DNA from 3 places in the Photobacterium leiognathi genome. Region 3 is predicted to be linked to each of the others. Evidence: predicted binding sites of a transcription regulator. Region 3 holds the regulator's gene; each other region holds the start of a gene.
What was found. The regulator PurR, encoded in region 3, represses purine synthesis genes. The targets are predictions, from matches to a motif close to TNANGNAAACGTTTNCNTNA.
Positions count from the first base shown of each region.

Region 1: the regulator PurR is predicted to act here: its motif matches at 8,059-8,078, upstream of Q7674_RS10200 (uracil-xanthine permease family protein).
Region 2: the regulator PurR is predicted to act here: its motif matches at 6,371-6,390, upstream of purT (formate-dependent phosphoribosylglycinamide formyltransferase).

Region 1 covers NZ_CP131601.1:681,161-691,540, reverse strand. Annotated here, with positions in the region: gene dapA (4-hydroxy-tetrahydrodipicolinate synthase) at 1-679, opposite strand, end outside; gene Q7674_RS10245 (ACT domain-containing protein) at 1,030-1,569, shown strand; gene bcp (thioredoxin-dependent thiol peroxidase) at 1,656-2,120, shown strand; gene Q7674_RS10235 (AI-2E family transporter) at 2,186-3,262, opposite strand; gene Q7674_RS10230 (sulfurtransferase TusA family protein) at 3,256-3,573, opposite strand; gene bepA (beta-barrel assembly-enhancing protease) at 3,661-5,121, shown strand; gene arsC (arsenate reductase (glutaredoxin)) at 5,210-5,560, shown strand; gene wrbA (NAD(P)H:quinone oxidoreductase) at 5,557-6,138, shown strand; gene Q7674_RS10210 (DUF2069 domain-containing protein) at 6,168-6,599, shown strand; gene Q7674_RS10205 (DUF2066 domain-containing protein) at 6,658-7,821, opposite strand; gene Q7674_RS10200 (uracil-xanthine permease family protein) at 8,125-9,378, shown strand; gene upp (uracil phosphoribosyltransferase) at 9,500-10,126, opposite strand; gene purM (phosphoribosylformylglycinamidine cyclo-ligase) at 10,320-10,380, shown strand, end outside.
Region 2 covers NZ_CP131601.1:1,722,409-1,732,788, forward strand. Annotated here, with positions in the region: gene sbcB (exodeoxyribonuclease I) at 1-711, shown strand, start outside; gene Q7674_RS15000 (hypothetical protein) at 974-1,498, shown strand; gene Q7674_RS15005 (CidA/LrgA family protein) at 1,621-1,965, shown strand; gene Q7674_RS15010 (CidB/LrgB family autolysis modulator) at 1,962-2,645, shown strand; gene cdd (cytidine deaminase) at 2,883-3,770, shown strand; gene Q7674_RS15020 (IS4 family transposase) at 3,911-5,242, shown strand; gene Q7674_RS15025 (DMT family transporter) at 5,365-6,249, shown strand; gene purT (formate-dependent phosphoribosylglycinamide formyltransferase) at 6,455-7,633, shown strand; gene Q7674_RS15035 (thiopurine S-methyltransferase) at 7,790-8,428, opposite strand; gene Q7674_RS15040 (aminotransferase-like domain-containing protein) at 8,779-10,116, opposite strand.
Region 3 covers NZ_CP131601.1:1,863,509-1,873,888, forward strand. Annotated here, with positions in the region: gene Q7674_RS15615 (FecCD family ABC transporter permease) at 1-295, shown strand, start outside; gene Q7674_RS15620 (heme ABC transporter ATP-binding protein) at 292-1,158, shown strand; gene purR (HTH-type transcriptional repressor PurR) at 1,553-2,557, shown strand; cyclic di-GMP riboswitch class I at 2,735-2,825, shown strand; gene Q7674_RS15630 (TfoX/Sxy family DNA transformation protein) at 2,962-3,552, shown strand; gene Q7674_RS15635 (carboxymuconolactone decarboxylase family protein) at 4,292-4,897, shown strand; gene lpdA (dihydrolipoyl dehydrogenase) at 4,908-7,055, shown strand; partial or broken gene Q7674_RS15645 (ABC transporter substrate-binding protein) at 7,153-8,303, shown strand; gene punR (DNA-binding transcriptional activator PunR) at 8,407-9,309, opposite strand; gene punC (purine nucleoside transporter PunC) at 9,415-10,380, shown strand, end outside.

The sequences.
Region 1 (10,380 bases), 1.2 Mb from region 3:
CAATTTGACCACTTAATGCTAATTTAAACATTGTTGCCATATCTGCTGCAGCAATGTTTGCTGTAACAGAGATAACACCATGACCACCTTCAGCGACAAAATCTACAGCTGTAGCATCATCACCGCTTAGTTGGATGAAATCTTCACCACAAAGTTCCCGCGTTTTTTTCACACGAGATAAATCTGCTGTCGCATCTTTAATACCGATGATATTTTCGATCTTCGCTAAACGCGCAACAGTTTCTGGTAGTAAGTCTACCGCAGTTCGTCCCGGTACATTGTAAAGAATTTGCGGAATATCTGTTGCTTCAGCAATCGCTTTATAATGTTGGTATAAACCTTCTTGGGTCGGTTTATTATAGTAAGGCGTCACACTTAAACATGCCGCAACACCCGTACCAGAGAAAAGCTTAGTAATTGTGATGGCTTCATGTGTAGCATTGGCACCCGTACCTGCGATAACTGGCACGCGTCCATCAACATATTCCAGTGTTTTTAATACCACTTTAATATGCTCATCCACTGTCAATGTTGCTGATTCACCCGTAGTACCTACGGCAATGATCGCATCTGTACCAGCATCAATATGGTGGTCCACCAGCTTTTGCAGGCCGACATAATCTACTTCGCCTGTAGCGTCTAGTGGCGTTAATAGCGCAACCATGCTTCCTGTAAACATGTCCATCTCCCCTCTTCTTATATATCCAAACGGCTCTCTCACCATCACCTTGTGGGGATCTATGCTAAAGCGGTTAGGGTATAACTTTGTCATGGTACTTTTGAGTGGCTGTAAACTCAAGTAAAGGCTGAGCGAAAACAGTGAACTAACCTACTTTATCTCCTGCTTTCATCACATTTTTCGACTTTGAAAGTCAAATATTGAACAACAGAATAATACAGGTACTTTTTTGTTCAAAAAGCCGCCAAAAACTGCGCAAAATCTTCGCTTTTTTCTAACGAAATTTGCCATCGTTTCAGCATGACTCTGTGCTAACATGCTTAGATAATTATTTAACAATGAAGACCAACATGGAACATTACCTTGTAATAACTGCTGTAGGTACTGATCGCCCAGGTATCTCTGATGAGATCACCCATCTCGTTACCCAATGTGGCTGTAATATTGTCGATAGCCGTATTGCCCTTTTTGGTTCTGAGTTTACCCTGATCATGCTGCTATCTGGTAACAACAATGCGATTTCTCGTATTGAATCAACGTTACCGCTAAAAGGCCAAGAGCACGATCTGATCACGGTAATGAAGCGTACAAACAAGCATAAGCAGCGCTTCTTCCCTTATACAGCAGATTTCCATGTTGAAGCTAATGACAGCCCGGGTCTTATCAAACAATTTACTCATTTCATGGCAAGTCGTCATATTGATATATCTGCATTAAGTGCCAATACACTTGAGAGTCAATCTGAAGGCGTAATGAATCAACTGGTGCTTCAAATTAATACTAACTTGCCTGAAAACTGTAATTTAATGACGCTACAAGAAGAATTTGAAACCTTGTGCAAATCAGTTTCAGCTTCTGGTTCAGTGAATTTTATTGGTCATAAAAACTAACTAAAACGTACCTAAACTTCATTGTCAGCCTTAATTTATTCAGACACCTCGGTGTATTGAATCACAATAACTAAAAGGATATTTCTATGAATACGCTCACAGCTGGGACACCAGCACAAGCATTTACTTTAATGAATCAAGATAACGAGCCTGTTAGCCTAAGTGATTTTAAAGGTAAGAAAGTATTGGCTTATTTCTATCCAAAAGCCATGACGCCAGGCTGTACGGTTCAGGCATGTGGTCTACGTGACAGCAAAGCAGAGCTTGACGAGAAAAATGTGGTTGTACTTGGTATCAGCATTGATCCTGTAAAACGCCTACCTAAATTTATTGAGCGTGATAACCTCAATTTCACCCTATTATCCGATGAAGATCATGCCGTTGCAGAGCAGTTCGGGGTGTGGGGCTTGAAGAGTGTCATGGGCCGAGAGTACAATGGTTTACACCGTATCAGCTTCTTAATTGATGAAAATGGCACTATTGAACACGTATTCAATAAGTTTAAAACCAAAGATCACCATCAAGTGGTATTAGATTATTTAAATCAATAATCATCACTTAAGTATGCTCATTGATAGATATAGAAAAGGCCGCATCTTGCGGCCTTTTTCATTGGTTATACTTGCTCTACATCATCAAGTTCATCTTCAGCAGAAAGCAATGCGCCCCATACGGCTTTTACTAATGTTGCTAATGGGATTGCGAAGAATACGCCCCAGAATCCCCACAAACCGCCAAACACTAAGACTGCGACAATAATCGCTACTGGGTGTAAATTCACCGCTTCAGAAAATAAAATCGGAACTAATACATTGCCATCCAAGGCTTGAATAATGCCGTAAGCTAACAGCAGCCACCAGAAATCCGGTGTCCATCCCCATTGGAATAATCCCACCATTGCAACAGGCACAGTTACAGCAGCCGCACCGATGTATGGGATCAATACAGATAGTCCAACCAGCACGCCAAGTAACACGGCATAACGTAAGTCCATCACTGCAAAAGTGACATAACTGGCGATGCCAACAATTAAGATTTCAATGACTTTACCGCGAATATAATTCGAGATCTGCTCATTCATTTCACTGCCTACTTTACTCGCTAAACGGCGATTTTTAGGTAGCACTTTTAGCAAAGTCTGCATCATTTCATCTTTATCTTTTAGTAAGAAGAAGATCAGCAATGGCACCAGAATCAAATACACACCTAAGGTTGCAATACTCACTAACGATGCAAGAGAGCCTTTTACAACGCTTTCCCCCATACCCAACACTTTTTCACGTAAGTTATTCATCAAATCGACAACTTGCGCTGGCTGGACAAAGTCTGGATAACGCTCAGGTAGGCTTGATACATACACTTGTAAGTCATTAAACATCTTTGGTACGTCTGCCGTTAAGTTCACCACCTGATGCCAAATAGTCGGTACTAAGCCAAATAATGCTAAGCTCATTAATCCAGCAAAGAGCAATAAAACTAGCATCACAGAGAAGGTTCTCGGCAGCCCAAGTTTGGTCAACCTTGCAACGGGCCACTCTAGTAAATACGCCAATACAATCGCAACTAACAGTGGCGTAATTAAGCTACCAAAGAAATAAATCGTTAGAAAACCACCGAGCAAAATGGCGACTAAGCTGACGGCATGGGGATCTGAGAATCGACGCTGATACCAGCGATTTAACATGTTCAACATGTAGAGGCGTGTCCTTTTTTCACTAACATGACAAGCTGAGTGTTATCGTTAACTACAGTGTCAATAATGTATCCATGGTTAAGCAAGTAACGAGGAATGTCGCTTCTTGCACCGCTGTCAGAAATACGCAGTTCAAGCTGTTGTTCAGAAAGAAGTTTTGCGCACGCGCGTTTTGCTAGCAACAGTGCCAGTGGGCAGCGTTGTGTCGTTAAATCAAGCGATAAAATTTCCATTGCTTTAAGTGACAGAGATTTGCTATTGCCGTATTGTAACCTCAAGCACAACCAAGATGCGAGATAGATAAAGGACATGATTCACAATAACGAACCTATGGAGTCATTCGTTGTCCTAACTCTTTAGATATTAAAGATAACTTACAAGGTGGTAGTATCTTTCCCATGTTTCGATTTACCAAAGCACCAACCTATCTTTTGCTTTCTGCTCTGCTTAGTAGCAGTCTTCCAGCTACTGCTAGTGATGCTAATCGCTTACCTGAAATGGGTACGACTGCCGCCTCAACGTTAACTATCGATAAAGAACTTGAATATGGCGACGCTTATATGCGGATATTAAGTGCTAGCCAGCCAGTCATTAATGATCCGTTATTGTCCGACTATGTTCAATCATTAGGTCATAAGCTGGTTGCCAGTGCTGACGATGTTCGAACCCCTTTTCATTTCTTTTTAATTCAAAACCCAGAAATTAATGCGTTTGCTTTCTTTGGTGGTTACGTTGCTATCCACTCTGGGCTGTTTTTGCATGCCAAAACCGAAAGCGAGCTCGCCTCTGTAATGGCCCACGAAATCGCTCACGTTACCCAACGTCACTTAGCGCGAAAAATGGAAGCCGACGCTAAAAAAACACCATTGAGTACCGCTGCATTAATTGGCTCTTTATTGTTAACTATTGCTGCTCCAGAGGCTGGGATTGCAGCGATTCACGCAACGACAGCTGCAAATATACAAGGGCACATTAACTTTACTCGCAGTAATGAAAAAGAAGCTGATCGCATTGGGATAAAAACATTGGCAAAAGCAGGCTTTGATGCACATGCAATGCCGCGCTTTTTTGGTCGTTTAGCGGATCAATATCGCTATACCTCTAAACTGCTTGCAATGTTGCTCACTCACCCATTGCCAGAGTCTCGTGTCACCGATAGTCGTATGCGTGCACGTAATTACCCAACCGTGATACTGCCGCCTTCTGAGCGTTACTTATTAGCACGCTCTCGTATTGTGGCGCGTAATGCTAACTTTAGTGAAGCGTCATCACTAAACTGGCTAAATAGAGAGTTGAAAAAAGCCGCGCCAAATCGTCGTAAAGAACTTAATTACGGCAAGGCATTGGTCTATCTTGATAATGGTAAATATAAACAAGCACATCAATTACTGGATCCATTACTGGCAAGTGAACCCAATAACCTGTTCTTTATTGATGCGGCAACCGATCTTGATCTGTACCAAAAGCAATATGACCGTGCCATTTCACGTTTAACGACAGCGCTAAAAGGCAATCCTAACAGTAATGTATTGCGCTTAAATTTAGCTAACGTCTATTTAGAATCAGGAAAATATCAGCAAAGTATCCAAATTCTAAATCGTTATACTTACGATCACCCCAAAGATACCAACGGCTGGACATTACTCGCGAAGAACTATGCCAAGCTCGGTAATCGTAGTGGTGAACTCGCAGCATTAGGAGAACTACTGGCACTTCGCGCTCAATGGGATAAAGCCATTAATAACTATACTCAAGCAGCGCAAATCGCAAAGTTAGGCTCAATGGATCAAGCTCGCTATGACGCACGTATTGATCAACTACGCTTTGAACGTCAACGATTTAAAGCGCTACAGAAATAAATTTTAGTAGCCAGCGTATTTAATACGATTACAATAACTACATAACAATTAAGTAAAAAATAGCTCACGCATAGAATTAGGAGATGTCATGTCAGTTACTATTTATCACAACCCTCGTTGTTCAAAAAGCCGTGAAACGTTAGCGCTATTAGAAGAAAAAGGCATTACACCAACAGTTGTGAAATACCTTGAGCAAACACCAAGTGTGGCAGAGTTAGAAACGCTATACCGTCAGCTCGGTTTAGACTCTGTGCGTAAAATGATGCGAACTAAAGAAGCAGAATACAAAGAGTTAGGCTTGGGTAGCGATGATGTTACTGACAGCGCATTATTTACAGCAATGGCAAGTCATCCAAAACTGATCGAACGCCCGATTGTCGTCAATGGTGATAAAGCTGCATTAGGTCGTCCACCAGTGCAAGTACTGGATATTTTATGATGCAAAAAATCTTAGTCCTTTATTACAGCAAACACGGTAATACCCGCCAATTAGCCCGTCATATTGGTCGCGGTATTGAACAAATCTCTGGCTGTGAAGCGGTACTAAGAACGGTTGCTGATATTGATCCAAATGATCATCAGCAACCTTATACTGATCCTTTAGTCTCCCATCAAGATCTAAAAGACTGTATTGGGCTTGCGATGGGAAGCCCTGTACGTTTCGGTAATATGGCCGCACCACTGAAACACTTTATCGATAGCACCAGCCAACAATGGTTATCAGGCACATTGATAGATAAACCAGCTTGTGTATTTACTTCATCTTCATCTATGCATGGCGGGCAAGAAACCACACTGCAATCGATGCTTTTGCCCTTATTACATCATGGCATGTTAATCGTGGGGATTCCTTATTCCGAACCAACCCTGCATACCACGCAGCATGGCGGAACACCTTATGGTGCTTCTCACCTTAATACAGGAACCAATAAGCAATTACATAAAGATGAAATTGAGTTAGCACAAGCATTAGGAAAACGCTTAGCACACACAGCAATGCTACTTCATCACTCCTGATATTAATGGCTTACGAAAAGGATGATTCGATGCCTCCAATGCAACCTCGCACTTTATTTGTCCACCGATTTGCACTCTGTGCCAATTTAAGTTTGATGCTATGGGTCGCCCTGTGGCAGATCGTGATTTCTCCCCATCCACATTTGAATAATTGGGTAATGGCTGCGCTTTGGATATTACCAATGCTATTACCTTTACGTGGTATGCTAGCAGCGAAACCTTATACCCATGCATGGTCGAACTTTATTTTAATGTTCTATTTCTTGCATGCATTAACCATTTTGACCATTGATGAAGGGGAACGCTGGTTAGCAGCCATTGAGTTTGTCATCGTCTCTGTTGCGTTTCTCAGTAATATTCTTTTTGCCCGTCTTCGAGCCAAGGAATTAGGAATAAAATTACAACGCTTATCGCAAGTTGAACGAGAAGAGCGTGAACGTTTTGAGCCACCAAAAGAATAAAACAGAGACTAAAAAGCCCTCAAACTGAGGGCTTTCTTACTTTAACGCTAAACGAAATTTAGTTATGCCATGTATAAATATTATCTGGTGCTACATAGTTCTCGCTTTGTTGTAAAGAAGGCTGTACTTGAGTAGCACTAACATCAACAGCATTCGATGAGGTACTCACATCGGTTGCAGGTGCTGCTGTTACCGCTGAATTATTATTCGTTACAGCATAATCATCAGCACTAATGCGGCTGTCATGGCTCAACTCACGTTTAAATTCTGCTGTCGACGCTGACAAGTTCATGCGAAAAATAACTTTGTCACCTTTAATATTTACAGCATTCGCACTACTTACTGTCGTCATATGATTAAGCATGCGCTCTAACGTAAAGAAATCTTCTGTAGAGTTAACATTATCAACTTCAATATTCACTTCACCAGCAGCACTACTACCCAATGCTAAGGCATATTTTTGCGCCAGTTGATTAGCAACTTGATTCATCATATCAGTGCTTGCTTGTGCTAATGTACCACTTGCTTTACCAGTGATGGGTTGAGTGTCTGTCGCAATAGTGCTCGGCTTTTGCGTATATAATTGCCATGATAATTCAACCTTGTCATCACCTTGCTGAATCGCTTTTACTAATAGCAATCCACCAGCGTTGTAGCGCTTACTCGCACTTGAAATAGGATCGACAAAACTGCCCCATAAGTCAGATACATGCAGTGCGGTTACATCATTAAAATCACCAATAGGGAAAGTAACAGGCACGCCACGAATATTCGCAGCTTGTTTGGTGTCAGCCACTAAAGCATTGGTTGATTGATCCCACAAAATATCACGACTATTACCGTTATCATCAGCCATCCAAACTAAAATATCAGGGCGTTGTTCACTCCAGTAATTTGCTTTTGCTTGCGTTAATAATTGTTTAATTTGCACCTTATCAAAGCTTAAATTTAGCGTCTGCTGACCATTGTCTTGACCATAACTAAACTGGCTAACATAACCCGAACTGTTTTTCAGCGCTTGGGCTATCACATTATTCTTAGCAATATTTTGATCACCCGTCACTTTGATCAGCACTTGTTTAAAGCCCTGCTCTCGTGCTGTTTGATCAGCATTCTGTCCATCAGCAGGCATGACTACTTGAGCCTGATATAAATTACTAACCGTCGCAGCTTTAATCGGTAAAGCCAGTAACGCTAAAAACAACAACGCAAATCGCAACATAAAGCACTCATTATTTACTAAAGTAAGTTGGCAAAAAGAAATTGAACATCAGCGAGTTCCTAAACCGATTGACGTCTTGTATAGAAACACGGCTTACCATCAATTTATCCTACAATATGTACTTTTTCCTGAACCAAAACAATACAGCTTGCAAGAAACAAACCACATGCTTTAAAAAACTTCTCTAGTCACAAATATCAGTCATTAAATAATTAGCAGTTTTTTTCTCTTAGTACGCTAGGTAATCGTTTGCTTTTTGTGATAGCATTGCGCGATTTTTTTTATGACAAGGTGATTTTGAGTATGATGCAGGTATTACAAGGTGCCCAAATGTTATTCGTCGCATTTGGTGCTCTCGTTCTTGTTCCGTTACTTACTGGGCTTGATCCCAATGTGGCACTTTTTGGTGCTGGTGTAGGAACCCTCCTTTTTCAGCTTGTTACCAAACGTTCTGTTCCTATCTTCCTAGCCTCATCTTTCGCGTTTATTGCTCCAATTATGTACGGTATCCAAGCTTGGGGTGTTGCAAGCACCATGGGTGGCTTGATGATGGCGGGTATTGTTTATGTTTTGATGGGTGCTGTGATTAAAATTCGCGGTGTTGGCTTTATTCATAAACTGCTACCACCTGTAGTTGTTGGCCCGGTGATCATGGTCATCGGTTTAGGTTTAGCGCCAGCAGCTGTGAATATGGCTGTAGGTAAAACAGGTGACGGTGGTGTTCAGCTTATCGCACATGACACTGCGCTATGGATTTCAGCCATTTCATTAATCGTGACCATTGGCTTAAGTGTGTTTGCCAAAGGCATCTTAAAATTAGTACCGATTGTAGGTGGTATTACTTCAGGATATTTAGCAAGTTTAGCATTCGGTGTGGTGGACTTTACCCCGGTGCATAATGCAAGTTGGTTAGCACTTCCTAACTTCACTTTCCCTGAGTTTAATATTAACGCTGTCCTTTTCATGATCCCTGTTGCCATTGCACCTGCAGTTGAGCACGTGGGCGACATGCTAGCGATTTCCAACGTAACAGGTAAAGACTACCTGAAAAAGCCAGGCCTGCACCGTACAATGGCTGGTGACGGTATTGCGACGATTGCAGCCTCTATGGTGGGCGCACCGCCTAATACTACTTACTCTGAAGTAACGGGTGCGGTAATGCTAACGAAAGCATTTAATCCTGTGATCATGACATGGGCGGCAATTACTGCATTAGTATTAGCGTTCGTAGGTAAATTAGGCGCAATGCTACAAACCATCCCTGTGCCTGTAATGGGCGGGATCATGATCTTGCTATTCGGCTCTATAGCAACCGTTGGTCTAAATACACTGATCAAAAACCAAGTCGATTTACACAAAGCCCGTAACCTTGTAATTGTTGCGGTAACACTGGTATTTGGTATTGGTGGGATGGCATTTGGTATTGGTGAGTTCAGCCTGCAAGGTGTGAGCTTATGCGGTATTGTCGCGATTGTTCTTAACCTGATCTTGCCACAAGATTTAGGCGAAAATCATATCGTTGATAATGCGCAAATTGAAGGTACTGAACATCTATAAGTCGCGATGAATTAAGTTAACGTTATTTAACGTTAGCTTATACTGAACTTATCACTTTATAAGCTCTGAATATAAAAAACCGGACATGGCGTCCGGTTTTTATTTAAATCTTGTTTACTAATTACTTAGTACCGAAGATCTTATCGCCTGCATCACCAAGACCAGGAACGATGTAGCCTTTGTCATTTAGCTTCTCATCGATAGCTGCAGTGTATAGCTCAACATCTGGGTGTGCTTTTTCTAATGCTGCAATACCTTCAGGTGCAGCCACTAGTACTAGAACTTTAAATTGCGTACAACCGTGCTCTTTTAAAAGATCTAGTGTCGCAATCATAGAACCACCAGTTGCCAGCATTGGATCAACAACCAGCGCAATACGCTCATCGATGTTTGATGCTAGCTTGTTGAAGTATGGTACAGGCTCAAGTGTTTCTTCATCACGGTAGATACCAACAACACTGATACGTGCACTTGGCATATGTTCAAGTACACCGTCCATCATGCCAAGACCAGCACGAAGAATAGGTACTACCGTCACTTTTTTACCTTTGATTTGGTCGATCTCAACTGGACCGTTCCAACCATCAATGGTCACTTTTTCTGTCTCAAAGTCTGAAGTCGCTTCATATGTCAGTAGGCTACCAACCTCAGTTGCTAACTCACGGAAACGCTTAGTGCTGATGTCACCTTCGCGCATAAGACCAATCTTATGTTTAACCAGTGGGTGCTTTACCTCAACAACCTTCATCTTCTGACTCCCGAGCAAATAAAAAATAAAATCGCATTATTATATACTAAGCCAAACGATTGCTGATAGTAGTAAACGTTTAACTGTTTACTTAATACCCAGTCAAAAAAAATGACGCAAACGTTTTCCTTTAGGCTGTGACTGCTGTTATCATACCCCAGCTTTTTTACTTTAATACGTTGAGGGATCATCTGTGAGCAACAAAAACTCTTCTCTTAGTTACAAAGATGCTGGTGTTGATATCGATGCTGGTA
Region 2 (10,380 bases), 140 kb from region 3:
TGCGGTAACACAAGCTGGATTGTGCCGCTGGCATGGCATCCTGATAATAAGAATGCAGTGATCACGGTAAACCTTGCGCTTGATCCTACCCCATTAATTGAACTTGATGCTGACCAACTACGTGAGCGTTTATACACCAAGCGTATTTATCTAGCGCCAGATGAGCTGCCTGTTCCTATTAAAGAAGTGCATTTGAATAAGTGCCCAGTGCTAGCGCCTGCTAAAACATTAAAAGCAGAAGATGCAGCACGTTTAGGTATTGATCGTGAACAATGCTTGAAGCACTTAGCGCTTATTAAACAGCATCCAGAGATCCGCGAAAAAGTGCTCGAGATGTTTAGCGTTAAACGTGAATATGATGCAAATGATAATGTTGATGCCATGCTGTATGACGGTTTCTTCTCAACCGCTGATCGTTCTACGATGGATATCATCCGTGAAACGCCAGCAGATCAACTTGGTTCGCTTGAAATTAATGTCGATGATAAGCGTATTAAACCGCTGTTATTCCGCTACCGTGCGCGCAACTTCCCAATGACACTCAATTATGAAGAGCAAGTACGTTGGAAGCACCATTGCCAAGATTTCTTTGAAGCTAACATGCCTAAGTACATGGAGAACTTTGAAGCCGTGGCTTATGAGTATGAATCTGACGAGAATAAGATGAAGATCTTAAAGTCGCTGTACGATTACGTTTCTAAACTGGTGTAAGCGCGCTTACCTACTTGCTTTAGCTTAAGCCTAGTTTGCAATTGAAGCCTATTGACGTGTTTTCCAATGAAAGCAAGTCAATAGGCTTCTTTTTTTTGAGAACGCAAGGCTGTGATTTATTTGCTGATTATTCCATTCACGTTAACACTTAACATCAAAGATCAATAAAAATCCTACGAAATTGGCATTTTCAACCATAATGAGTGTTATCGTTTGTGCGGTGTGCTGATTACGCAAAGTGGTAACGATAGGTGTGCTATCTATGGCAACGCAAACCTTATTGAAATGTTATAGCTATGAGAAGTTAGATTTTTTCCCTGAAAAACATTTACTCCTTTGGCGTGATGATACGCGAACGTTACTTACCCGCGAAGAATCACGCTTGCTTGAGATCTTATGCCTATTCGCTGGTGAAGTGCTGAATGCCGATTCCTTATATCGTAAAACCTTTACCTCGCTCGATGCCTTTGAAGAAACTAGCGATCACAATTACGACATTAATCTTCTGCTTGCTTCACTAACAGGAAAGTTACAATGTAACGGTGAAATGGCGATCCCTATCCATGTTGTGCCTCATTTTGGTTTTCGTGTACCGCTTCCTACCAAAACATCACGTAAGCAACCTTTTGTGCTTAATCCATCTTCACCTAGTAAGACACCAGCAACAAACAAACCGATTCATGAATCAGCTTGGTTTAAAGCAATCGTAACTGACTTTATTTGGTTAAAAGTGTCTATTCTACTATCGCTTGCCGCCATTATTGGTCTATTGTTGTGGCATTCGTAAACAATTAAAGCTATCTAATCTAAATATTTTTATCATTTATCTAAACGCTGCATTATTTTGTGTGACAAACACCTCGTTTATTTGTATGATAAATTAAATTTTCTAGCATTACTTTTTTCACTATGGATTACATACGATCTTTTGCCATTGTTATGTTTTGCTTTTTACTTGGTCAAGGCATACAGCATCTTACTCATCTGCCTATTCCTGGCAGTATTATTGGTTTGTTCCTACTGTTCTTTGGCTTAGTAACAGGCATTTGTAAAACACAATGGGTTGAGAAAACCTGTAATTTACTTATCAAACATATGGCGTTGCTGTTTGTCCCTGTCGGTGTCGGCCTAATGAATTACTTAGGTTTAATCGAACATAATGCCGCTATCATTTTCGCAAGCACTCTTGGCAGTACGTTAATTGTATTAGTGGTTATTGGCTTAGCTCTTCACCATAAGGAAAAAGAGTCATGATCTGGTTAGTGGCAACCCTTGTTGTGTTTTACAGCATGCGTTATTTGGCAATAAAGATCCGTAATCCATTATTTAATCCGTTACTGATTTCGTTAATTTTTCTGATCTCTGCGCTACGTTGGCTCAATGTCCCTTATGAAACCTACTTTGCTGACAATGAGATCATCAATTATATGTTAGGCCCTGCAGTTGTTGCGCTAGCATTACCGCTATATCAGCAATTGCCTTTGATTAAGCGTAAATGGAAGACCATTTTAACCGCCTGTTTTGTCGGTAGTGTGCTTTCAATGACCTTTGGTACGGGCATTGCGTTTTTAATGGGTGCTGATGCTCAATTAGCTGCCAGTATTTTGCCTAAATCTATCACCACTCCGCTTGCGATGGCGGCATCACAACAAATTGGTGGTATTCCTGCCATCACAGCTGCAATGGTGATCATTGTGGGTTTGTTTGGTGCGGTATTAGGTTATCCCGTGATGAAGCTATTTCGTATTCATCACCCACTAGCGAAAGGTTTGTCTATCGGTACGGTTTCTCATGCATTAGGTACGGCAAAGGCAGTAGAGCAAGACTACCAAGAAGGAGCATTTAGTTCATTGGCATTGGTGATTTGCGGCATTATGACGACCCTACTTGCCCCTTTGATGTTCCCTATTTTTCAGCATGTCTTTTTTGGTTAATGGATTTAAGCAACATATTATGCTTACAGCGTTTATGTTGCTTAATTCATATTAGTTTTAAGCTCATAGTGTTTTGATAACCATTTATTACATGAAAATTTACATTTACTTGTGTGAGCTCGCTCTCGATAATGTAACTAGTGTATAGAGTTGATAGTTAATGTGATCTGCATCACACTTGAATATTAACATTTAACATAGAATGTTTCTCCATCAACAATACGGAGTAACACCCCAATGCACGCAAAAGTTATGGATGCATTAGGTCAATTACCTAACGAGCTTGCATCAGCTCTTCGACCAATTATTGAAGATAAAAATTTCGATTCCACTATCAGTCCTGAGCAATTTGAACACTTACTTGCTCAAACTAATCTATCTGATTCTGATCTTCGCCTTGCACTCCTTCCTGTTGCTGCTGCTTACGCTGTTGTTCCTATTTCTAATTTCTATGTTGGTGCTATTGTCCGTGGTACTTCTGGTCGCCTTTACTTTGGTGCAAATATGGAATTTGCGAGTGCAAGTATGGCGTGTACTATCCATGCGGAACAATCGGCTATTAGCCATGCGTGGATCAAAGGTGAAACTGGCATTAAAGATGTGACTATCAACTACAGCCCTTGTGGTCACTGTCGTCAGTTCATGAATGAACTAAACACGGCTAAAGAGTTAGTGATTCAACTACCAGAACGCCAACCAATGACACTGCAACAATACCTGCCAGAATCATTCGGCCCTGCCGATCTTGGTATTGAAGATGCACTACTAAGCGATATTGATAACGGTATTACTATTGCTGAGCAATCTGATTTAGCTGTTGCTGCTTGTGATGCTGCAAACCGTTCACACGCACCTTACTCGAAGAACTTCAGTGGTGTTGCGCTTAAAGCTAAAGACGGTCGTGTATTTGTTGGTATGTATGCTGAAAATGCGGCATTTAACCCTAGCTTACCACCGCTACAAGTAGCGCTAATCAACATGAATATGTCAGGTTACAAACTGTCTGAATTAGTTGAAGCAGCATTAGTTGAAAGTGCAGAAAGCCAAATCAGCCAACTTGCTCGTACTCAAGCACTGCTAGAAGCATTGAATCCAGACATTCAAATGACTTATGTTGCTTATTAAGAGCAAGTAATAAAATACCTCTGTTTTTTATATAAACCGCTGTAATAGGCTAACACCTATCACTTAAGAAATTGATTGGTTGCACGATCTTTCAGATAGTTAAAAATACCCTCAGTTTTGCAAAACTGGGGGTATTTTTTATGTTGTCACATTGGCTCATTGATGTAGATGCGTTTGCAGCACCAGAATCACTCTCATTATTTCAAAGAGACTTACCTCTTGAGTGGATTCAACAAGCATTAGATGAAACCAATAAGGCCAGTATACGCAGACGAAAATTACCTGCGGAATTGGTTGTTTGGTTAATCGTTGGAATTGGCCTATATCGTAATAGATCGATAACCGATGTCTTGAATAAACTTGATTTGCAATTATCGCGATCACAAGGTGATTCTATTGCACCAAGTGCTATCCCTCAGGCGCGAAAACGATTGACAGCACAGCCTCTAAAAGCACTTTTCTCACTCACTGCCAAATATTGGACGAAAGCCGAAGATAGCGGAGACACATGGAAAGGCTTACGCCTTTTCTCTGTCGATGGAACTCAATTTAGAAGTCATGATACTCCAGAATTAGCGAGTCACTTTCAGTATGTCAAACACGGTAAGATACAGCATACAGAATACCCTATCGTCAGGTTATGTGCTTTATGCTCCCTTCGTAGTCGATTAATACACAACGTAGCATTTGGTCCCAGCAATATTGGTGAAGAGAACTATGCTAAACAGCTTATATCCTCAATAACGCCAGATTCTTTAACTATTTTTGACCGATGTTATCTTGGCGCCGAGTTGATGATTAATTGGCAACGTCAGCATGATTCGAGTCATTGGATGACTCCAATTAAATCAAATACGCGATATACCGTCATTAAGCAGCTTGATGAAGCAGGACGAGATTTGATTGTAGAAATGGATGTATCCAAATATGCAAGAGCTAAAGACCCAAGCCTTCCTGAAAAATGGCAAGCTCGATTAATGCTTTATCCAGAAAAAACTCAAAAATATCATATCCAAGGGCTTCTTACTTCCTTAGTTGGTGAGCATTATAGCTATCAAGCTTTGCTTGATGTTTATTTCGAACGTTGGGAGATAGAAAACAGTTATGGTGAAATAAAACATGACATGCTTGAAGATGAAATATTATTGCGTAGTCAATCAGTAGAAGGTATTGAGCAAGAAATATGGGGAATATTGATAGCTTATAATCTTGTTCGCTTAGAAATAAGTAGAATAGCGGCAGAAGCGAATGTTTCACCATTACGGATAAGTTTTATGATGGCGTTAAGAGATATTCAAGATGAATTAATGTGGTGTGCCATCGCTTCGCCAGGTTCAATTCCTCAAAAACTGAGAGCAATGAGAAAACAAGTAAAGCGTTACATATTACCTGAAAGAAAAAAACGGCCCAAGCAGAGAGCCGTTCGTATCAATAAAACTCGTTATCCAGTTCGTTCCAAACACCTTAAGTGATAGGTGTTAGCTGTAATAGGCGGTTTTTTATTATCTCTACGCCTCTGTAGAACGCGGAATATTGGCTATCTAAAAACAAAAGCGTATTATTCTCGCAACGATTTTATAGAGAATCCAATTTCATGTCCCACTCTCATAGTCCTACACATAATCCGGTACAAGGTGCAAGTTGGATGCTGTCTGCAGGTTTGGCATTTGCCATTGTGAACAGCCTTGCTCAGTACCTCAGCATTAAACTTGGTGTCTCATCAACCACCTTTGCCCTATTTCAATACTTTATTGCTTTGATTGCGATGTTGCCATGGCTTAGAACCATGGGGATCAGCCGCTCGTTAAGAACACAACACTTTTTCCAACACTGTTTCCGTGTCTTCCTTGCGGTTATTGGTATTCAATTATGGCTTTGGGCACTCGCCTATCCTGTGCCAATTTGGCAAGGTATTGCATTGCTCATGACGTCCCCGCTGTTTGCAACCATTGGCTCAGGTTTCTTACTAAAAGAGAAAGTCGGTGCGGCACGTTGGTGTGCAACCATTGCAGGCTTTATTGGTGCAATGATCATTCTTGAACCTTGGTCAGACAGCTTTAGTATTGCCACATTACTCCCTGTGGGCGCTGCAATTTTCTGGGCGGGTTATTCTCTGATGGTGAAAAAGCAATCCAGCACCGAATCACCAACAACAGTTGTGATGTACCTGCTTATTCTGATCACGCCTTTTAACGTGTTACTAGCACTGCCTGATTTTCACATGCCAACAGGTGGCGCAACATGGACATTGATCATCGCAGCGGGTTTATTAACAGCCCTAGCACAATGGGCGATTGCGAAAGCTTATGCGGTGGCTGATGCATCTTTCGTCCAACCTTTTGATCATGCCAAACTGCCATTAAACGTTTTAGGTGGTTGGCTTGTGTTTGGTTGGGTGCCACCAGGTCGTTTATGGCTTGGCGCTGCGATTATTATTGCTTCTGTTGCGTTTATCACTCAGTGGGAAAAACGTAAGTAACACATTTGATAATGTGTCGTACAATCTAAGATCACTGATGAAACCGCCACATTGTTGGCGGTTTTTTATTATATGCTTCATATAACTCACACTATTTATGTTTCAAGTTTAGGTTAAACTCTGACGCAAACGTTAGCTTAATTGTAAAAACAAGGTATTATCACGCCCAACCAACACTATCCAACATAAATCGTAAGGAATAAGAATGTTAGGTACAGCTAATGGTTCAAATGCTACTCGTGTTCTGCTTTTAGGCTCTGGTGAGTTAGGCAAAGAAGTAGCTATCGAATGTCAACGTTTAGGTCTTGAAGTGATCGCAGCAGATCGCTATCCCAACGCGCCTGCTATGCAAGTTGCTCATCGTAGTCATGTAATTGATATGCTAGATGGTGATGCGCTAAAACGTATCATTGAGTTAGAAAAACCAGACTACGTTGTACCTGAGATTGAAGCCATTGCAACCGACACATTAGTTGAGCTTGAGCAACAAGGCGTGAATGTGGTTCCTACCGCTAATGCAACTAAGCTTACAATGAACCGTGAAGGTATCCGTTGTTTAGCCGCTGAAACCCTCTCTATTCCAACCTCTCCTTATGAATTTGCTGATCAATACGATGACTTTGTTGCTGCTGTAAACCGTGTTAGCATGCCTTGTGTGGTGAAGCCAATCATGAGCTCATCAGGTAAAGGTCAAAGCGTGATTAAAACGGCAGCTGATATTGATTCAGCATGGCAATACGCCCAAGAAGGCGGTCGTGCTGGTGCGGGTCGTGTGATCATCGAAGGCTTTGTTGAGTTTGATTACGAAATCACATTATTAACTGTTCGTGCTGTTGATGGTGTTCACTTCTGTGCGCCAATTGGTCATCGCCAAGAAGATGGTGATTACCGCGAATCATGGCAGCCACAGAAAATGTCTGAAGCGGCATTAAAAGCGGCACAAGATGTAGCAGAGAAAGTTGTAAATGCTCTGGGTGGTTACGGCTTATTTGGTGTCGAGCTATTTATTAAAGGCGATACGGTACTGTTTAGTGAAGTCTCCCCTCGCCCACATGACACGGGTATGGTGACGCTTATTTCGCAAGAGCTGTCTGAGTTTGCCCTTCACGTTCGTGCATTCCTTGGTTTACCCATTCAGCACATCACACAATATGGTCCATCGGCATCTGCAGTTATTCTGGCTGAAGGTGTTTCAACCAATATCGGCTTTGATAACTTACTGCCAGCGCTTTCTCGCCCTAATACGCAAATTCGCTTGTTTGGTAAGCCTGAGATCAATGGTCGTCGTCGTTTAGGTGTAGCGCTGACTCGTCGTGAAGATATTGATAGCGCAGTCAATGATGCAGTTAACGCTGCTGGTGATGTGAAAGTCGTTTTTAACTAATCAGTTAACTGATCGGTTTTAACTAATAACATTAGCGACAGATAACAGTTTCTCTATAAGAAAAAGGCATGTAGGCTCACTAATTAACCTTCAACAACAGGTTAGTTTAAAGCAACATGCCTTTCTTTATGTTTAGATAAATGTGATTAGGTGTTATTACACTTCAATCAACCACACTTCTTCTGCAAAGCGCGATAAACCACGTTGGCGGCGAGGATGAGTTTCATCAGCATCATCACGTTCAAGATGCGTCACTTTGCAATTAGCAAATAGAGCTTCAACTTCCGCTTTAGGTACTGAGAATGGAGGTCCTGCTAGTTCATCTTGTGGGTAATCTAATGTCACCAGCAGAATACGACCGCCCGATTTAACCAATGACAATAGCTTTTCGACGTACATTTGTCGCATGTCTTCTGGCATCGCAATTAATGCTGCGCGATCGTAAACCACATCAACAGGCTCGATATTTACGGTGAAGTAATCACCTTGGTAAATCGAGATCTCATCAAACTCATAAAGGTGTTGATTGCCGACACCAGTAACAAGCGGCGTATAGAGGTTTTCAGCAAAGAAAGCTTTAACGGCAATATCGCTCAACTCAATACCAATCACTTGGTTATGACGCTCTGCTAACCACACTAAGTCTTGTGTTTTACCACACATAGGGACAAGAACACGCTCATCACGTTTTGGTTTAACGGCTGACCAATGTTTGATCAGTAATGGGTTTACGTCAGGTAGGTGGAAACCAATGCGGTTTTCTGCCCAACGGCTATGCCAAAATTCTGCATCCATTTTGTGACTCTACTTTCTGTATTAAATAATTATGAGAAAGACACACGTTATACTTAACGGTATCTGATGCTGTTATTATATACCCAAGTGACTTCAAAATGCCTGATTCAGAGCGAGGTCACTGAGTTGAATTAAAGGAAGGCAACGAAGCGGAATAGCGAGCTCTTTCCAAGTTGCCTGACGTAAGAAGTCGGCTTAGTGACACGCTCCCAGAGGGCGAGCGTCCTTAGCTCTCAGACTTTGTTAACGATTCTCAATGTAGAACCACTATATCTACGAATCGTTGCCGCGCCTGAGAACTAAGGTCGTCTCGCTGAACACTGCATCTTGAAGTGACTTGGGTATAAGACTTAAAAATGAGGATTCATAACAAATTCTGATTTAGCCAGATCTCGCAACATGATCAATCCTTGTTGAAGCCGTTGCTCTGAGCTAATCGCCATTAATGATAAGCGAATATGGTGCGGATCTTCCCCATTCACTTTAAAATAACTGCCGCTACTGACAATCAAACCTTTGTTTTTCGCTTCCATCACAAAGCGTTCTTGCTGCCAATGCTCAGGTAATGGACACCATAGTTGAAACCCTGTTTCCCTACCTTGATAACCTAACAGCTCTTTTGCCATTTGCTGACGTTTAATTGCAGTTTGTCTTTGTCTTTCAGCAAGTTGAAATGCTTCACCACTTTCAATTAATTGCGCTGCAGCAATATAGTTCAGTGGCGATGACAGCCATATGTTGGCACGAATATAGGCTTGTAATACTGCGATATGTGAATCAGGCACTTTTAAAAAACCACAACGCATTGCTGGGCTAATTGCTTTTGATAAGCCTGAAATATGAAAGCTTAATTGCGGAATACGATTGCTGATCGCTGCAATAGGCTCCGGATTTAAAAAGCCATAAATATCATCTTCAATGAGCCAGATGTTATTTGCTGCAATAACGTTAGCGATTTCATCACGTCTTGCTGGTGGCATGGTAATGCCCGTTGGATTTTGATGTGACGGTACAACAATAACGAGCTTAGGACGATTTAAGCGGATCACCTGTTGTAGGTCATCAGGACACATCCCTTCATCGTCTAATTGCACTCCTACAACGTGTCGCCCTGCTGATTTGGCAATTGCCATGATCCCCGGATAAGTGAGCGATTCAACAGCGATAGTATCACCAGGCTCTGTTAGGGCATGAATTAATAACGATAACGCATGTTGCGCACCGTTGGTCAGTAAGGTGTTATCACTATTACCGCCAATTAAACCATAATGTTTAGCCCATACGACACCTGCTAAACGGTGACTTTCATGGCCTGAATGCTCGGTATAACCCATTAACTGAGTATTTAGCTGCTCTGTAGCTTGCATCATCGCATCACGTAATGGTGACAAGTTTTGCAATAAACAAGGCTGTAGGATGGAGAAGTTATAATCTTGCTCATCGTCTGCAGGTTGGATCACTTCACTTAACGATGCTTGAACACAAACAAACGTCCCCCTACCGACAAAGGATTCAACACGCTTTTTATCCACCAGCAATTGATAGGCTTTCGCTACTGTCGCAGGTGTTGTGCTTAATTCATATGCCAGCGCACGATGTGGCGGCAATTTAAACTTTGCAGGATATTCACCACTATCAATTCGAGCTTCGATAGTTTTAGCTATCTGTTTAAATTTAGCGTCACTCACTGTCACATCCTATAGTTAATATCGCCACCATAAAGTTCGCTAACTTTAACTAAAATACACAACAAATGATACATGGAATAAACAAATTGACATATGTCAATTTAAACTCTAGTGTACATAAGCATCAACACGGATGAATAAAAGACGCGCTTGTACCACCACTACGCAATGAACCACTTAGCTAGTAACTGCGGTTAAATGCAAATTACTACAGTTAGAGAGCATAGTTGTGGTTTCGCTATCAGGTTAACGTATTACCTATTA
Region 3 (10,380 bases):
ACGTAATCTTATTATTGTCTGTGCGGCTGGTGTTGGCATTACCGTGTCTATTTGTGGCCCTATCGGATTTATCGGCTTAGTCATCCCTCATGTCGGACGTATGCTGACAGGTCCAAATCATAAAACTTTATTGCCTATTTCAGCCCTATTAGGCGGCTTAATTTTATTAGTTGCAGATATGATCGCCCGTAGCGCTTTTTCACCACAAGAATTACCCGTTGGCATTATCACCGCTATTTTAGGTGCGCCTTTCTTTATCTATTTACTTAGCGCTCAAAAGAGGCACATTTCATGACAGCAACTGCCATTGATATTGATTTACTTAGTTCGACAGAAAACAGTTCTCAAAATAACACTTCTCTAAATACAACCAGCGTTATTCAAGCAAGAAACCTCAAACTTCGTTACGGCAATAAAATCTTATTAGATGATCTAGATTTAGATATTCATTCAGGCGAAGTCACTGCCCTTTTAGGCCCCAATGGCGCAGGGAAAAGTACCTTATTAAAAGTACTCTGTGGCGAAGTAACACCTGAATCTGGAGACGTCTCTTTTTTCGGGCAACCATTATCATCATGGGACAGAGCTACACTGGCTAAACATTTAGGCATACTGCCGCAACACAGTGCACTTTCTTTTGCGTTTACAGCAAAAGAAGTGGTGGAGTTAGGCGCAATCCCGTTACAACTAACGTCACCACAGCTTAAGTCTGTGACACAGATGATAATGGATTATGTGGATGTCGAAAACCTTGCAGATAGGCTTTACCCGACGCTTTCTGGCGGTGAAAAACAACGAATCCATTTAGCTCGGGTATTAACCCAATTAAGCCAAGCTGGTGAGCACTGTATTTTAATGCTGGATGAACCAACATCAGCCCTTGATCTAGCACATCAACATCACACCTTACAAATAGCGAAGAACATGGCAATGCAAGGTGCTGCGGTTATTGTGGTATTACATGATTTAAACCTTGCAGCGCAATACACAGATCGGATGATTTTCTTAAATGATGGGCAAATAAAAGCGGATGGTACACCGTCACAAGTACTCACTGCTGAAGTCGTAGAATCACTGTATGGTTGGCCTGTTACTGTGCATACCCACCCTATAGAAAACTACCCTTATATTTTGTCAGCAAATCATCCTATTCTTTAATGACCAGTCAGTTATTAATACTGTAAGGATGCGATAAAAATCGGATTAAGCGTGACAACGACCTGCATTTTTATAACTTATCATCAATAATTTCACTCAAGATGAACAGAAAGATTGCACAACGCAAAACACACAGTAAAATGTGAGCGCAAGCGATTACACATGTAAAAGTTGTAATAAAGATTTCGATACACTGATGCCGCATTTATTGCGGCTTTAGTTGTTTATAAGCGGTGCTCTATAAAAACGGTGCCAAATTGAATAATTAAGTAGTTAATAATTAAAGAATTTCATATCTACTAGTCTCTCAACTAGCCATCTACTACGTAATTAATCAATTGGGTACCACAACCTTTTGTCAGATCTCTATCTGACCATAATTAGAAGAATAAATATGGCAACCATTAAAGACGTTGCACGTATGGCAGGTGTATCAACCACAACTGTGTCACACGTGATCAATAAAACACGCTTTGTTGCAGAAGCAACACAGAAAAAAGTGCTGGCTGCGGTAGATGAGCTTAACTACGCACCAAGTGCTGTAGCGCGAAGCTTAAAATGTAATACAACTCGTACCATTGGTATGTTGGTAACAAAATCAACCAACCCATTTTTTGCTGAAGTTGTACATGGCGTTGAAGAGTATTGTTACGGCGCAGGTTACACCCTGATCCTATGTAACACTGAAGGCAATCTTGAAAAACAACGTGATTACCTACGCATGCTGGCAGAAAAGCGTGTTGATGGCCTACTGGTAATGTGTAGCGATCTTGATCAAAAGCTACTTGAACTACTAGAGCGTCAAAACGATCTGCCAATGGTTATCATGGACTGGGGCCCAGATAAGCCACATACAGACAATATTCAAGATAACGCTGAAACTGGCGGCTATATTGCGACTAAACACTTTATCGATAACGGCCATAAGAAAATTGGCTGTCTATCAGGTCAAGGTGATAAGTCTACTTGTCATGAGCGCCTAAAAGGTTTCCGTAAAGCAATGGCCGAAGCAGACTTAAGCGTTAATGAAGATTGGCTACTTGAAGGTGACTTCGAGTGTGAATCAGCGGTTGAAGCGGCGAAAAAGTTCATTGCAATGAAAGAGCGCCCTACTGCTATCTTCTGTTTCAACGACATCATGGCAATGGCAATGATCAGTACCTTTGAGCAAGCAGGCCTACGTATTCCTGATGATATCTCTATCATTGGTTACGACAACATTGACCTTGCACCGTACTTTGCACCGCCACTAACAACAATCCACCAGCCTAAGCGTCGTTTAGGTAAAACTGCAGTGGAAATTTTGCTAGATCGTGTTAAAGACAAGAATCACGCTCGTCAAACTTTTGAAATGACACCAGAGCTTGTTGCGAGAAAGTCGGTTAAAGATCTCAACTAACGAGATTGACCTTGGTAAGTTTAGAAAAAGCCGATAAGTTTAACTTGTTGGCTTTTTTTTACTTTTTTAAAAAAGATTTATGCTCACCATAAGATAAGAACAATTACCTGAAGCAATATCACACTTTTGAGAGCTTGGATTTAATATTAAAACTAATATTTAATATAACTTTATATAGTCACGAACAGGCAAATTAATTGAAAGATTAAGACGCAAAACTTCCGGCCTAAAAATTAATTTTTTAATTCATGGTAGCGGAGTTACCGAAGGATTATAATTAGGCCGCCAATATAATGACATTTATTTTAACAATATATTGACAAGCCTAATGTGAAGATTAATTAATCTAATTCCTCGCTCTTGATGTTTAGGTGACACTCATATTTTTTTCACCGAGTAGAAGCATGGATAAACCAATATTAAAAGATTCATTAAAATTATTTGACCATTTTGGATCTGTAAAATCACGGTCGATGTTTGGCGGTTTTGGCATTTTTGCTGGTGATACAATGTTTGCATTAGTTGTGAATGATAAACTTCATTTACGAGCAAACGCTGAAACCGAAAAGGAATTCAAACAAGCTGGCTTGGAGCCTTACGTTTACAAAAAACGTGGGTTCCCTGTTGTAACCAAGCACTACGCAATACCAGATAACTGGTGGGACGAACCTGAAAAGATCGTTGCACAAGGTAGGTATTCCTTGGAAGCCGCAGAAAAAGACAAGCAAGAAAAGGAGAGTTGTGTACCTGACCGTATAAAGGACTTACCAAACCTACGGTTATCAAATGAAAGAATGCTTAAAAAAGCAGGCATAGAGACTATCGAACAACTTCAAGCAGCTGGTGCATTAGGTGCATATCAAGCGCTACAAAAAGCGCAAAACAGTCCGCTTAGTCTTGAATTGCTATGGGCGCTTGAGGGTGCAATTAGTGGACAGCATTGGTCTGTTATTCCTGAGCAACGTCGAAACGAATTATTATCTGCCCTATCCTAAGAAATACATTCTTCGACAATTCGCCTTCACTTAGAAATAAAAGATGTTCATTCTTTTATTTCTAAGTATACCTGTTAAAAATATATTCTAAATAAATCCCTTCACTCTGCTCTATTTTATATCTTTTAATACATAAACCTCTTAATGCGTAATTGCCAAATATTGCAACTAAAAGTATTTAATAACTTCTTGTTTTATATCAATGCTAAAACATAAATATTTAAAATTGTTTTTTATAACGTCAATTATTTAACGCTTTATTAATTTCAGCTCTCATTTATCGTTATTTATAAATAACCAGTGTTTTTTATTTCTCTCACCATTGGTTTTATTTTCACCAACTGATTGTAGAAAAAGCCATAATTCTTAGTAAATGAAATACAATACGGGTAGTTCAGGTCTATACCCAAATAACTTCAAAATGCAGTGTTCAGCGAGACGACCTTAGTTCTCAGGCGCGGCAACGATTTGTAGATATAGTAGTTCTACATTTAGAATCGTTAACAAAGTCTGGGAGCTAAGGACGCTCGCCCTTTGGGAGCGTGTCACTGAGCCGACTTCTTGCGTCAGACAACTTGGAAAGAGCTCGCAATTCCGCTTCGTTGTCTTCCTTGAATTCAACTCAGTGACCTCGCTCTGAATCAGGCATATTGAAGTCACTTGGGTATACATATATTCATATCTTGCCTTTACGCAGGATCTTTACCCTAACTCTTGAGTATCTTTTTAAGGAATGGCTGTGCGCATCTCAATCAAGAAAATCGATTCACTTTGGGTAAAACCATTGTTATGGCTACAAGCTCGTCATTATGGGCAAGTGCTTAATCCAGCCAAGCTATGGGGTCGTAAGCCTGTGCTGTTTTGGTTAGTCGCGGGATTCTTTGGTTTTCTGGATCGCAAAAAGTCCCCTATCCAAGATGTGATGCGTTCGCTTATTTGTGTTCGTGTATCGCAACTTAATGATTGTGCTTTCTGTGTCGATGCTAATGGCATGAAATTGGCGGAGCGTTGCGATTCTGAAGAAAAAATCAAAGCGCTGGCAAACTGGCAGCATTCTGATTTGTTTACACAGCAAGAACGCGCTGTGCTTGCCTACACGGAAGCAATGACCATTACAGGTCAACGTGTTACTGATGAGATGCTTCATGCCCTCCAGCAGTGGTACAGCAGCGATGACATCATAGAGATCACCGCATTAGTCAGCTTCCAAAACCTATCAGCTAAATTTAACACCGCATTGGATGTGCCAGAGCAAGGTTTCTGCACCCTGCCTATTAAACCGAATAATACTGCGGTTAGCCAAGAGCAAGACAAACCAAAAGCTGATACTCAGCAAACTAAATAAGGTGAGATACATGGATAAGAAAAAGCTCGCTTTACTCATCGTGATTGTCAGTCTAATTGCAAGCTGGATCCATTTCGATCTAGGGCAATACCTCACGCTTGATTTTATCAAGCAAGAGCAATCAGCCCTGCAAGCGAAAATTCAAAGCCAACCGATCGTGGCTTATGTGTCGTACTTTGCGATTTATGTTCTTGCAACTGCCTTATCCTTACCGGGTGCTGCTATTTTAACCTTGCTTGCTGCTGCCATCTTTGGTTTCTGGCCGAGCCTGATCATTGTTTCGTTTGCCAGCACCATTGGCGCAACATTGGCGTTTCTTTCAAGTCGATTTATTTTACGTGACTGGGTACAACAACGTTTTGGCTATCGCTTAAAAACTATTAATCAAGGTATCGAGCAAGAAGGCGAATTTTACTTGCTAACTTTACGCTTGATCCCTGTTTTCCCGTTTTTCCTGATCAACTTATTGATGGGCTTAACACCAATCAAAACACGTACCTTTTATCTGATCAGCCAATTGGGAATGCTGCCTGCCACAGCTATTTTCATTAATGCCGGAACCCAGCTCAGCAACATTGAATCACTGCGTGGGATTGTTTCTACGCCTGTATTACTATCGTTAGCTCTTCTGGGAACGTTCCCACTCATTGCCAAGTTCATCGTCAACGCGATAAAGCGACAAAAAGTTTACCAAGGCTTTCAGAAACCTCGTTCATTTGATCAAAACCTTGTCGTTATTGGTGCAGGTGCTGGCGGTTTGGTTAGTTCATATATTGCAGCCGCAGTAAAAGCCGAAGTGACCTTGATTGAACGTCATAAAATGGGTGGCGATTGCTTAAATACAGGCTGTGTTCCCTCTAAAGCTTTAATTCGTGCCGCCCACAGTTCACATGAAATCCAGCAAGCAAAACAGTTAGGCATTAACGCCAACATTGAAGCTATCGATTTCAAAGCCGTCAGGCAACGAGTACATCAAGTTATCGCTGATATCGAACCGCATGACTCTATTGAGCGATACACCAAGTTAGGCGTGAACTGTATTCAAGGTGATGCCACCATTGTTTCTCCTTGGCAAGTGAAAGTGAACGATAAGATCATCACGACACGTAACATCATTATTGCCACAGGTGCTTCGCCGCTATTGCCAAACATTACAGGTTTAAAAGCAGTTAATCCGCTAACTTCCGATACCTTATGGCAACTAGAACAACAGCCACAAAAACTGCTTATTCTGGGTGGTGGTCCTATCGGTTGCGAATTAGCACAAGCGTTCAATCGTTTAGGTACGTCTGTCACCTTGGTTGAAATGGCTGAACAAGTGCTCAATCGTGAAGATAACGATGCTGCTAGCGTCATTCGAAACAAACTCACTGACGAAGGCGTAAACGTATTACTTCAGCACAAAGCCGTAAGCTTTAAAGCAACCAGCAATGGTTATCATCTCGTACAGTTGAATGATCTTGCTAATAACCAAACAGTTGAAGTGGAGTTTGATCAGGTCATTGTCGCCCTTGGTCGTGTTGCCAATACCCAAGGTTTTGGTTTAGAGACTTTAAACATTGAAACCACCCCAAAAGGAACAATCAAAGTTAACGACTATCTACAAACCCAATACCCAAATATTTATGCAGTCGGTGATGTAGCAGGTCCTTTCCAACTGACGCATGCTGCAGCACACCAAGCATGGTATGCCTCTGTTAACAGCTTATTTGGTGCGATTAAGAAATTTAAAACCGATTACTCTGTGTTGCCAGCTGTTACCTATACCTCTCCAGAGTTGGCTCGAGTGGGATTAAACGAGAAAGAGGCACAAGCCCAAGGTATCGAATACAAAATCTATACTTATGATATTGCGGATTTAGATCGTGCGATCACTGACAATACCAATGAAGGTTTCATCAAAGTGCTGACACCGCCTAATAGCGACAAAATTTTAGGTGTAACCATTGTTGGTCATCATGGTGGTGAACTATTGGCGGAATTTACGTTAGCCATGCGTCACAAGTTGGGATTGAACAAAATTTTATCGACAATCCATCCCTACCCAACCATGAGTGAAGCCGCGAAATATACTGCTGGGGTGTGGAAGCAACATAACGCCCCGCAAAAGCTTTTATCTTTAGTACAGCGTTACCACCAATGGATGCGTAAACAGTAAAGGAATACACATGAAAACCACAACTATGCCACTGCTTAGAAAACTATCCCAAGGTGTCACTTTATCCGTTGCCTTGTCAATTACACTGTCAGCTTCTATGTCTGCGTCAGCAACTGAGCCAACAGTAGCTGCGACCCTCAATCATGGCAACAAGTGCTTGATAAGGCTAAAGGTCAAACCGTTTACTTTAACGCTTGGGGTGGCAGCCAAGAGATCAACGAATACCTCAAGTGGGCAGATAGACAACTGCAGCAACAATACGGTGTCACGTTAAAGCAAGTCAAAGTCACTGACATTGCCGAAACTACACAGCGTTTGCTGGCAGAAAAAGCCGCTAATAAAAACCAAGACGGTAGCGTTGATATGGTTTGGATCAACGGTGAAAATTTCCGCTCTATGAAACAACATCACCTGTTGTATGGTCCATTTACTCAACGTTTACCTAACTGGAAATACGTTGATACATCATTACCGATAGATAAAGACTTCACCGTACCAACAGACGGTTATGAAGCGCCTTGGGGCGTGGGGCAGCTAGTGTTTATTTACGACACGACTAAGCTAAAGCAACCACCACAAAGCTTTCAACAGCTATTGGCATTAGCACAACAAAACCCAGGGAAAATTAGTTATCCTCGCCCACCAGAGTTTCACGGCAGTAGCTTTTTAAAAGCGGCCTTGCTTGAACTCACAACAGATAAACAAGCGTTATACCAACCCTTGTCGTTACCTGCTGAAAAAGCCTTGTTTGATAAAGTCACCGCACCACTTTGGCATTATTTAGATCAGCTTAATAAAGTCGCATGGCGAGGTGGTAAGCAATTCCCAGCAGGTACAGCAGAAACGGTTCAATTATTAGATGATCAACAGCTGTTATTAGCGATCACCTTTAATCCCAACGCCGCCCTAGCAGCCATTGAAAACGGCAACTTAACTGACACCGCAAAGACTTATGCTTTTAAAGCTGGTGCATTAACTAATGTTCACTTTTTAGCTATCCCTTGGAATGCAACAGCAAAAGAAGGGGCATTAGTGGCGATTAACTTTTTAATGAGCCCAGAAGCACAAACTCGTAAGGCAGATACAAAAATATGGGGTGATCCAACCATATTAAAACCACAAGCATTTAAAACCTTGTCAGAGCCATATAAGAGCCAATCGTTTCAGCTTTACCCTGCTATTGCCGAGCCAAACCCTACATGGTTAACAGCAATTGAGATCGAATGGCAAAAGCGTTACGGTCATTAATCGACACTTTCATTCACAATGAATACCCTTTGCCCCGTCAGATGATGGGGCAAATTTTTTGAAGTGCTTTTTGAAATCTTTTTTGAAACACTTTTAGAAACGTCTAGCGCATCCATTCATGGTGAAGCTGCTCACTATCACCTAGGTAGTCAAGTAACCAACTTACCGCAGGGCTCATACTTTCCGTATTCCAGGCTAAACAACACGGGCTCATCGACGGCTTTACTGCTAATTCCTTTTCAACAAGCTTGCCTGATTCAATTTTACTGATAGCCATGTGGCTCGGCACAACCGTAATACCCAATCCAGCTTCTAAACACTGAAAAGCACTGTACCAACTTGGCACCATAATGCGACGTTGGTTATCCATCAGCCAAGTGGTACGTTTTGGCAAAGTGCGTGAAGTATCTTCTAAGCAAATTGCAGGATATTGAGCTAGCTCATGGGACTCAATAGGATGATCAACAGCTACTAATGGATGATCAGGCGCTACCACAAACTTCCACGTTAAAACGCCCATATCACGATAATCAAAACTACCACCAATAGGCACTGCCGCAGTTGCACCAATGGCGATATCAGCACGACCATCAGCTAAGGCATCCCATACGCCATTAAACACTTCCATGGTTAAGTGCAGCTCAACATCTGGAAAATGCAGATAGAAATCACGCACTAAGGTATTCACTCGACTTTGGCGAACCACAGTATCAAGTGCCACCGAAACATTTTCAGACCACCCATTCGCGACCCGTTGAGTTTGGTATTTGATGGTATCCATTTGTTTGATCAGCTTGCGTGCTTCTTCAACAAAATACTCACCTGCTGGCGTTAATTTCACCTGCCTGTGTAATCGAACAAATAATTCGACAGCTAATCGCTCTTCTATTAACCGAACTGTATAACTTATCGCACTGGGCACTTTGTGCAATTCTTCCGCTGCCGCTGAAAAGCTGCCACGACGGGCGACAACGTCGATAACTTGGAGATCATTGTATGAAAACATATCAAATCAAATTTTTTGAAAGCAATGTTGAAATATTAGCGTTTCACAGCGATGAAAACCAGCATTACACTATCACTATGTCTTATAGATATAGTTACTATAAAAATGAAAAAAGAACTCGCTAAACCATCAAAAATCACCCTATTCTGGTTCGCATGCCTAAGTATGCTGGGCTTTTTAGCTACAGATATGTACTTACCTGCGTTTGAAACAATCCGTGCCGACTTTGCTACATCACAATCTCTTATCGGCCTATCGTTGAGTGTTTTCTTACTGGGTATGGCATTAGGCCAACTGGTTTACGGTCCACTGTCTGATCGTATTGGTCGTATCAAAGTATTGGTTGGTGGTATCGCGCTATTCAGCGTGGCTTCTATCGCATGTTCATTTGCACCTAACATCGAAGTGTTCCTACTTGCGCGTTTTGCTCAAGCATTAGGTGCATGTAGTGCAACAGTGATTTGGCAAGCGGTGGTTGTTGACCGTTACGAAGGCAAAACATCTGAGCGTGTGTTCGCAACCATCATGCCTTTAGTTGCGTTATCGCCTGCATTAGCACCATTACTTGGCGCATTGTTAGAGCATAACCTAGGCTGGCGCAGCATCTTCATCGCACTTGTAGCATTTGGTGTTGTACTTGCAATGCTAACGCTGAAAGAAAAAGAAAGCGCAGCATTAGATAAAGAACAAGAAAGCGTGACGGTTCAGCTACGTAAAGACTACAGTCAAATCCTACGCTCTAAAAAGTTCTGGGGTAACATGGTGATTTTCGCAGCGTGTTCTGCGGCATTCTTTGCTTACCTAACAGGTTCACCATTTGTTATGTCAGCAATGGGTTACTCAGGTGCAGACATCGGTTTAAGCTACGCACCACAAACCGTTGCATTCATCGTTGGTGGTTACGGTTGTCGTACGCTACTTAATCGTTACTCTGGTAAGCAGCTTCTACCTTGGATTTTAGCGCTATTCTTTGCAAGCGTAGCAGTCATGTTTGTTATCTCGGTAACAACTACAGTAACAACAATCTGGCCTATCCTGATCCCATTCTGCTTCCTAGCAGTGGCAAACGGT